Regions from separate parts of the Streptococcus sp. SR4 genome, predicted to be linked through region 1. Evidence: predicted binding sites of a transcription regulator. Region 1 holds the regulator's gene; each other region holds the start of a gene.
The links. Region 1 encodes HrcA, which represses chaperone genes, less so after heat shock. Its sites were predicted from a motif close to TTAGCACTCNNNNNNNNNGAGTGCTAA; they were not measured.

Region 1 (3,289 bases):
GTCCAACAAACCAATGGATTGTCAGTAACAAAAAGTAGTAAACAAGCTACCGATGCGACTCAAAGCAAGGATACAAAGGGACTACCTGATGTATCGCCTAAAGACTGGGAATTGCTTTTGGTAAATCGAGATAATAAGTCTAAAGAACTTAACCCTGAGATTGCTGATGTCGATGGTGTTTCTGTAGATGCAAGAATTGCTAAGAATGTGAAGGAGTTTTTAGCAGCTGCTCAAGAAATTGATCCAAGTTACCACTTGATATCAGGTTATCGTAGTGTTGCTTATCAGACTGAACTTTATAACAGTTATGTTCAACAGGAAATGGCTGCTGACCCAAGTTTGACGGAGTCTCAGGCGGAGAAAAAGGTTCAAACCTATTCACAACCACCAGGAGCGAGTGAACACCAAACAGGTCTTGCGATTGATATGAGTACTGTAGATAGCTTAAATGAAGCAGATCCAGATACAGTAGCTAAAGTCAAAGAGTTGGCGCCGAAATATGGCTTTGTTCTTCGTTTTCCAGATGGTAAAACATCGTCAACGGGTGTAGGCTACGAGGATTGGCATTTCCGCTATGTTGGTAAAGAGTCAGCAGAGTATATGACTGAACATAATCTTACTTTGGAGGAATATTTGGCATTATTAAAGGAGAAAGCTAAGTGAGACGACGTTTTAAACTAAAAGCCTTCATTACCTTAGTTGTTGTTTTTGCTTTAGGTATTCTCTTACCTTTGATTCTTCATGCCTCTACAGATGATAATGCGCGTGCGGTAAAGGTTGCTTACACACAGCAAGAATTTATTGAGACCTTAGCTCCAACAGCTCAAAAGATGTCTAAAAACTATGGTGTACCTGCGTCTATTCTCCTTAGTCAAGCTGCATATGAGTCAAATTATGGTAGCAGTCTTTTATCTGTTAAATATCATAACATCTACAGTCTCCCTGCTCAGCCAGGTCAAGAACGTATTCGTTTAAAGGATAGTATCTACAGTAAAGGGAAGTGGCAATACCAAAAGGTGGATTTTGCAGTTTTTAAGGATTGGTCAAGTTCTATGATGACTTATTTAGAAGAACTTCGCCAAGGAACATGGGGCGAGTCGACCTATAAAGAGGTGGCAGGAACGACTAGTTATAAAGTTGCGGCAGAAAAACTACAAGCTGCGAGATTTAGCAGTGATCCAGATTATGCCAAACACCTCATATCTATTATTGAGACCTATCATTTGTCAAAATATGATTGATAAGATTAGAGTACCTCTGAGGTGCTCTTTTTTGCTTTTCTAGGTCTTAAGATGTATTTTTAGCACTCATACAAAAAGAGTGCTAATTTTTTTGGTTTTTTGGGTTGACATGTTCAAGTTTAGGTGTATAATAGAATCATAAGTTAGCAGTCGATGTATTAGAGTGCTAATAAATAGAAATGAGGTGACATCGTGATTACGCAAAGGCAAAACACTATTTTGAATTTGATAGTTGAGATGTTCACTCGTACACATGAACCGGTTGGTTCTAAAGCATTACAAGAATCAATTGATTCGAGTTCAGCGACCATTCGTAATGACATGGCCAAGCTAGAGAAAATGGGATATCTTGAAAAGGCCCATACTTCTAGTGGACGCATGCCAAGCCGAGCAGGTTTCCAGTATTTTGTCGCTAACTCTTTGAATCTTGATACGATTGATCAACAAGATGTTTATCAAGTGGTCAAGGCCTTCGACTTTGAAGCCTTTAAACTTGAGGATATCTTGGATGCAGCGGCAAAGCTGCTGGCAGAAATGACAGGATGTACAGCAGTGATTCAAGATGTAGAGCCGACACGACAACGTCTGACTGGATTTGATATTGTTCAACTATCCAATCACGATGCTTTAGCGGTTCTAACTCTAGACGAATCTAAGCCTGTGACAGTTCAGTTTGCTATTCCAAAGAATTTCTTGTCAAGTGATTTGGAAATTCTTCATAAGCTTGTTCAGGAACGTTTTTTGGGAAATACTGTCTTAGATATCCATTACCGATTGAGAACTGAGATTCCTCAGATTGTGCAAAAGTATTTCAAGATAACAGATAATGTTCTAGATTTGTTTGATTATATCTTTTCACAACTTTTTAAGGAATTGATTTTCATCGAAGGTAAGGTTGCATCATTGACCTATGCCGACTTAAAAACCTATCAATTTTTGGACAATCCACAACACGTGGCGTTGGAGCTTCGATCAGCTATTTCCGATGATGAAGTTACCAAGATTTCGGTTGCAGAATCAACTGAAGAAGCACTTGAAAATGTCACGGTTATGAGTCATAAATTCCTGATTCCATATCGTGGAATGGCACTCATGCATGTGATTGGACCGGTTGAGATGGATTACCGACGCATGGTTAGTTTGGTCAATGTTATTAGTAGGGTTTTGGTTATGAAGTTGACGGATTATTACCGTTACCTCAATAGTAACCATTACGAAGTTAGCTAAGATATAACGTTTAAAAAGTATAGAAAGAGGTGTATGCCTTGACTGAAGATATTAAAAAAGAAGAAGTGAAAGAAGAGGAAGCTACTGAGACAACTGAAGAAGTTGTAGAGGAAGTAAGTGAACCTTCTGAACTTGAAGAAGCACAAGCGCGTGCCGAAGAATTTGAAAACAAATACCTTCGTGCTCATGCAGAAATGCAAAATATTCAGCGCCGTGCTAATGAAGAACGTCAACAATTGCAAAAGTATCGTAGCCAAGATTTGGCAAAAGCGATTTTGCCATCACTTGATAACCTTGAACGTGCTCTTGCCGTTGAGGGCTTGACTGATGATGTCAAAAAAGGTTTGGAAATGGTGCAAGAAAGTTTAGTGCATGCTCTTAAAGAGGAAGGGATTGAAGAAATTCCAGCAGATGGTGATTTCGATCATAACTTCCATATGGCAATTCAAACAATGCCTGCAGATGATGAACATCCAGCAGACACGATTGCACAAGTTTTCCAAAAAGGGTATAAACTCCATGAACGCGTCTTACGCCCAGCTATGGTAGTTGTATATAATTAATTGAAAACTTGTCCGAAATGACAGAAAACTATGAATGAAAGATAAAAAAGCAAAATAGAAATTAAAGTAAAAAGGGGAAAAACATATGTCTAAAATCATTGGTATTGACTTAGGTACAACAAACTCAGCAGTAGCAGTTCTTGAAGGAACTGAATCAAAAATTATCGCAAACCCAGAAGGTAACCGCACAACTCCATCTGTTGTGTCATTCAAAAACGGTGAAATCATCGTTGGTGACGCTGCAAAACGTCAAGCAGT
Region 2 (3,289 bases), on a different contig from region 1:
TCAAGTTCAGCAACCTTAGCAATGACGTTAACAAGGGCTGTACCACCACCTGCTACGATACCTTCTTCAACAGCGGCACGAGTAGCGTTAAGGGCATCTTCGATACGAAGTTTCATTTCTTTAAGGGCTGTTTCAGTGGCCGCACCAACCTTAACAACTGCAACCCCACCTGACAATTTAGCCAAACGTTCTTGAAGTTTTTCACGGTCAAATTCAGATGTTGTTGTTTCCAATTGAGACTTGATGAGGTTAACACGGTTAGCAATCGCTTCTGTGCTTCCTGCACCTTCAACGATAACTGTGCTATCTTTATCCACAGTTACTTTCGAAGCTTGACCAAGTGCTGCCATAGTTGCATCCTTAAGTTCAAGACCAAGATCTTCAGTAATGACAGTTGCTCCTGTCAATACGGCAATGTCTTCCAACATCGCTTTACGACGGTCACCAAAGCCAGGTGCCTTAACAGCAACGACATTGAAAGTTCCACGAATCTTGTTAAGAACAAGTGTAGGAAGAGCTTCACCATCCACATCATCAGCAATGATCAAGAGTGGACGGCTTGTCTTAAGCACTTCTTCCAAGAGTGGAAGGACATCCTGAATATTTGAAATTTTCTTGTCAGTCACAAGGATAAATGGATTTTCAAGGTCAGCGACCATTTTTTCATTATCAGTAACCATGTACTGAGAAAGATAACCACGGTCAAACTGCATACCTTCAACCACTTCGAGTTCTGTCTCCATACCACGAGACTCTTCAATAGTGATAACACCGTCATTACCCACACGTTCCATAGCTTCTGAAATGTATTCACCAACTTTTTCAGAACGAGATGATACCGCTGCGACTTGGGCAATAGCTTCTTTATTAGCAACTGGTTGTGCAATGGCTTTAAGCTCTTCCACAGCTGTAGCTACAGCTGCTTCAATCCCACGACGGATACCGATTGGATTAGCACCAGCCGTTACATTTTTAAGACCTTCACGGACGATAGCCTGTGTCAAAACAGTAGCTGTCGTTGTTCCGTCACCGGCAATATCATTCGTTTTTGAAGCCACTTCGCTGACGAGCTTAGCACCCATATTTTCAAAGTGATCTTCGAGTTCAATTTCTTTAGCAATTGTCACACCATCATTAGTGATAAGAGGTGAGCCAAAAGCTTTTTCCAAAACCACGTTACGACCTTTAGGACCAAGCGTTACCTTAACTGTATCAGCCAAAGTATCAACACCACGGACCATTGCTGCGCGTGCATCTGATGAAAACTTAATATCTTTTGCCATAGTTACTCCTTCTTTATCTTACTTTATATCTGATTAGCATAGACCTAAGCTAGTACTGCTAAAATATCTGCTTCACGGATAATTGAAACGGAATCATCTCCGTCTTTAACATTGACACCTGCACCATTTTCAACAAGGACTTTATCGCCTGCTGCAACACTAGGTGCAATCAATTCACCAGTAAGAGTACGGATTCCTTCACCTACTGCCAAAACCTCAGCAGTCTTTGTAGCTTCATGACTAGCTCCTGCCAATACAAAGCCACTAGCTGTTTTTTCTTCTGTTTCTTCAAAACGGACAACGATACGATCACCCAATGGTTTCAATGCCATACCAATTACCTCCAAATGTTATTTATTATTAGTAACGTGTGAAACGTTATTTTTAGCACTCATAAACCATGAGTGCTAATCCATATATTTATTTTAGCACTTGGTCAAAAATAGTCAAGAAAAAACTACCCAAAACCTGAACTTTGGATAGTTTCTTTTTTTGTTTGTTAACCGAGCACCAAGGCATCATCATTGAGGACTTGTCCACTATTTTTGTGGAAGAGGTCCATAAGTTCTGCAACAGTGAGATTTTTCTTTTCTTCACCTCGCACATCGACGACGATTTTACCATGATAGAGCATGACCAGACGGTTCCCATATTCGATAGCATGTTCCATATTATGGGTAATCATAAGGGTTGTCAATTCTTGTTCTTCAACAATCTTACGTGTCAAATTCATGACCATGTCACTTGTCTTAGGATCTAGTGCTGCTGTATGTTCATCCAAAAGCAAGATTTTTGGACGAACCAAGGTTGCCATAGCAAGTGTCAAGGCCTGACGTTGTCCACCTGACAAGAAATTAGCATCGGTCTTCATACGATTCTCAAGACCAAGACCAAGATCTACCAAGGCTTCCTTGAAGACTTGACGTTCGCTTTCAGTGATAGACTTTTTAAAAAAGCTACGTTTCTTACCACGACGATAGGCAATCGCCATATTTTCTTCGATAGAAAGGTTTGTCGCTGTCCCCATTCGAGGATCTTGGAAAACACGGCTAATGTCTTTAGAGCGCTCATCTACAGATGCTTTCTTAATAGATTGCCCCTCCAACAAGATATCCCCCTCATCAATGCTAAGAACACCAGCAATTGAATTCATCAAGGTTGATTTACCAGCACCATTTCCCCCAATAACAGAGATAAAATCTCCCTGTTCAATGTCGAGATCCAAACCACGAAGGACGTGATTTTCATTGACCGTGCCTTTTTCAAAGGTTTTATGAATCTGTTGTAAACTAAGTAAAGCCATTACTTGTCACCTCCTGGAGTCAAGGATTTGTTAGGTCTGATTTTCAGTTTTTGTCGTACTTCTGGCACATAAAGGATGATAGCAAGCAAGATGGCTGAAGCCAATTTCAACATTTGAGCATCAACGTTCATGGCAAGGATAATAACCAAGACCAAACGGTAGAGAACAGCTCCTACGACAATTGACCAGAGGCGTTTGCCAAGTGGTAGATACTTGACGATAACCTCAGCCAAGATGATTGCAGCCAAGCCATTTACGATTGTACCAGTACCCATATTCATATCCGCATAGCCATTGTTTTGAGCTAGGAGGGCACCTGATAGGGCAATCAAACCATTGGAAATCATGTAGCCAAGAATCTTCATACGGTCAACCTTGATACCATTGGCTTCACCCATGGCAAGGTTATCACCTGTTGCACGAAGAGCAAGTCCAACCTGTGTATTAAGGAGAACAACCAACATAAGTACTACCAGACTAACAAAAATCAGTCCTAATAGAATCACACCATTCAGCTTAGATAGACCAAGATCCATCACCATAGTCACAAGCGTATTGTGTCCTGAAAGAGAGACATTGGCACTTCCAAGAACCAAAAGGTTAACTGAATAGAGCCCTGTTAAGGTAATAATCCCCGTTAAGAGTGCTGGTATCTTCATTTTCGTATGCATAAAGCCAGACACAGCTCCAGCAAGCATACCAG
Region 3 (3,289 bases), on a different contig from region 1:
ATACTGTCAGCTGAACCAAAGAGTTCAATCGCCAATTGTTTAGAGAGTTCAGTTTTACCGACTCCTGTAGGACCTACGAAGAGGAAGCTACCAATTGGGCGATTTGGTGCACCCAATCCAACACGATTACGGCGGATGGCTTTGGCAATCTTATCAACTGCGGCATCTTGTCCAATAACATGTGATTTAAGATCATCAGCAAGACTAAGAAGTTGTGATTGTTCTTTTTCTTTCAAATCACCGACAGGAATATTGGTTTTTTGTTCCACAATGGCTTCGATATGTTTTTCTGTGATGACAGGCATATCTTGGTCTTTGATGGTTTGTTTTTGCATTTCCTTGTATTTGGCAATTTGATCACGGAAATAGGCAGCTTTTTCAAAGTCTTCGTCACGAGTAGCTTGAGCCTTGAGGTTTTCAGCCTCAATCAAACGTTTGTCGATATCTTTAGGATCAACAAAATTGAGGGTCAAATTCATCTTCGAACCAGCTTCATCGAGGAGGTCGATGGCCTTGTCTGGCAAGAAGCGGTCTTGAATGTAGCGGTTGGACAATTCTGCAGCTGCAGTAATCGCTTCGTCTGTATATTTGACGTGGTGGTAGTCCTGATATTTAGGTTGAATACCACGCAAAATAGTGATGGTTTCCTCAACCGTTGGTTCGTCAACCTTAACTGGTTGCATACGACGCTCTAGGGCGGCATCTTTTTCGATGATGCGGTATTCGTTGAGTGTTGTTGCTCCGACCAGTTGAAGTTCTCCACGAGCAAGAGCAGGTTTTAGGATGTTTCCAGCATCCATATTGCCATCACCAGCATTACCAGCTCCTACGATTTCATGGATTTCATCAATAAATAGGATAACATCCTGACGTTGACGAATTTCTTCCATGAGTTTTTGCATGCGTTCTTCAAATTGGCCACGAATACCAGTCCCTTGAACCAGGCTGACCACATCAAGACGGATGACTTGTTTGCCTTGGAGTTTTTGTGGCACGCTACCGTCAACGATTTTTTGAGCTAGGCCTTCAACAACAGCAGTCTTACCGACACCGGGTTCACCGATGAGGACGGGGTTGTTCTTGGTACGGCGGTTAAGAATTTCGATGACACGAATGATTTCCTCGTCACGACCAATAACAGGATCAATGTCTCCACGACGAGCGATGTCAGTGATGTTAATGCCGAACTCTTCAAGAAGACCTTGTGGCTGTTGAGGAGCTTGTTGGCGTGGTCCTCCTGGACGGCCTGGCCCTTGTGTATTGCCACCGTTTCCTCGGTTACCACCTTCTTGTGTTGGAGGTGTATTGGGAAGATCGCCGTTAGAAGAACGGAAGTTATTTAGGTCGCTGAAGAAATCATCGAAGAAGTTTGAACCTCCTGTTTGATTGAATTGATTGAGGGGGTTCTCTGGGTCAGATTTCATGATTTTATAACAATTTTGACAGAGGTCAACTTGTTGCTGATTACCGTTTACATTGGTATACAAATGAATACTAGCTTCATTAAGGTTACAGTTTTGACAGAGCATATCAGTACCTCTTTTCTATCTGAATTGGGAAAGACCTTTATTGAAAACAATCTTGGTCAAAAAAGGTCAAATCTATGACTCCATTATAGCATGCGGAAGGTAGATTGCAAGTAAAAAGCATCTAGGTTTGGCACTCTATTAATAAGAGTGCTAACATTGAATTTTAATTCAAAAACGCTTGTTTAAAATGTATAAATATTATATAATGTTTTTATATTATTCAGAACGAAAGAGAGATACCTATGACACAAGCTAAATCATTTTTGAAAGAAATCGACTTTACCAAGCAGGAACTTGAGGAGTTAATCGATTTATCTATAAAATTTAAACAGCTAAAGAAGGAAAGAATTCCGCATAAATATTTAGATGGCTTAAATATTGCCCTGATTTTTGAAAAAACATCTACAAGAACTCGCTCAGCTTTTACAGTGGCTGGTCAGGACCTAGGTATGAATGTGACCTACCTTGGTGCTGGAGACATTCAGTTAGGTAAAAAAGAATCTGTAGTTGATACAGCCAAGGTGCTTGGTTCTATGTTTGATGGAATCGAATACCGTGGTTTTAAGCAAGAAGATGTCGAAGAGTTGGCTAAGTACTCAGGTGTTCCGGTCTGGAATGGTTTGACGGATACCTGGCATCCAACGCAAATGATTGCGGATTTCATGACTTTGAAGGAGCGTTTTGGTAGTTTGGAAGGTTTGACCATCGCCTATATTGGAGATGGTAGAAATAATACGGCCAACTCACTTTTGGTCACTTCGGCTATTTTAGGCGTTAATGTCAAGATTATTGCCCCAGAGGTGCTGCAACCCGAAGATGAGATTGTAGCCCTAGCTCAGAAACATAATAATGGTGCCGATTTAACCATTACAGATGATATTTCAGAGGTCAAGGGAGTGGATATGCTTTATACGGATGTCTGGGTATCTATGGGTGAAGAAGTAGACTTTAAATCTCGTATTGATTTACTCCTGCCTTATCAAATTAATGCAGACCTACTTGCCAAGACGGAAAATCCAGATGTCATCGTTATGCACTGTCTCCCAGCTTTTCATGATCTCAATACCCAAATTGGGCAAGAAATCTATGACAAATATGGTTTGGCAGAGTTAGAAATCACCGATCAAGTCTTCCAAAAATACAGTGATATCATCTTCCAAGAAGCTGAGAATCGTATGCATTCTATCAAGGCCATTATGTACAATTCCTTGAAAAATATTTAAAATTCCCCCATTTTTCCCATAAGTGTGATAAAATAAGTAAGAAATACACAATTAATAGGAGAAATAACATGGAATCACATTTGGTGAGAATCATTAACCGTCTTGAAATGATGGCGGCTGATGGTGGTAATTTGAAACGTAATTTTGAACGTGAAGGAGTGGTTGTTGCCGAAGTATCATTTAGCAACGATCCTGAAAATGGTCCAGTTTTCACATTGCGTGACGTTGAAGCACGTGAATCTTATTCATTTGATAGTATCGACTTGATTGCAATGGAAATCTACGATTTGCTTTACTAATAAATTATTTTGGAACTTTACAAGGTTCCAAAAATCAGAATGCCTGAAACTATCGAGTTTCAGGCATTTTTATCAGGATGAAAGCATGGGGTGATGCTTGTATGGCTTGTCAAAACAGTCAGTGTTTCAACTCATTGGCAAAGCTTTTGGCGTGGTGTCGTCTTGGAAATACATGAGGTGTATTGCTTAAGAGTTTTGCTAGCTAGGTCTATAACTTAGTTTTTATACTGAAATATCG

Region 2: a site for HrcA is predicted at 1,668-1,694, ahead of groES (co-chaperone GroES). Genes of this name have one in related genera too.
Region 3: a site for HrcA is predicted at 1,657-1,683, ahead of HMPREF1519_RS05480 (ATP-dependent Clp protease ATP-binding subunit). Genes of this name have one in related genera too.

What each region holds. Positions count from the first base shown of each region.
Region 1 is NZ_AZYW01000029.1:24,585-27,873, forward strand. It holds gene HMPREF1519_RS03820 (M15 family metallopeptidase) at 1-663, shown strand, start outside; gene HMPREF1519_RS03825 (glycoside hydrolase family 73 protein) at 660-1,241, shown strand; gene hrcA (heat-inducible transcriptional repressor HrcA) at 1,434-2,468, shown strand; gene grpE (nucleotide exchange factor GrpE) at 2,507-3,031, shown strand; gene dnaK (molecular chaperone DnaK) at 3,117-3,289, shown strand, end outside.
Region 2 is NZ_AZYW01000007.1:143,103-146,391, forward strand. It holds gene groL (chaperonin GroEL) at 1-1,283, opposite strand, end outside; gene groES (co-chaperone GroES) at 1,328-1,615, opposite strand; gene HMPREF1519_RS01140 (ABC transporter ATP-binding protein) at 1,783-2,586, opposite strand; gene HMPREF1519_RS01145 (ABC transporter substrate binding protein) at 2,586-3,289, opposite strand, start outside.
Region 3 is NZ_AZYW01000047.1:6,120-9,408, forward strand. It holds gene HMPREF1519_RS05480 (ATP-dependent Clp protease ATP-binding subunit) at 1-1,529, opposite strand, end outside; gene argF (ornithine carbamoyltransferase) at 1,772-2,752, shown strand; gene HMPREF1519_RS05490 (DUF1797 family protein) at 2,821-3,051, shown strand.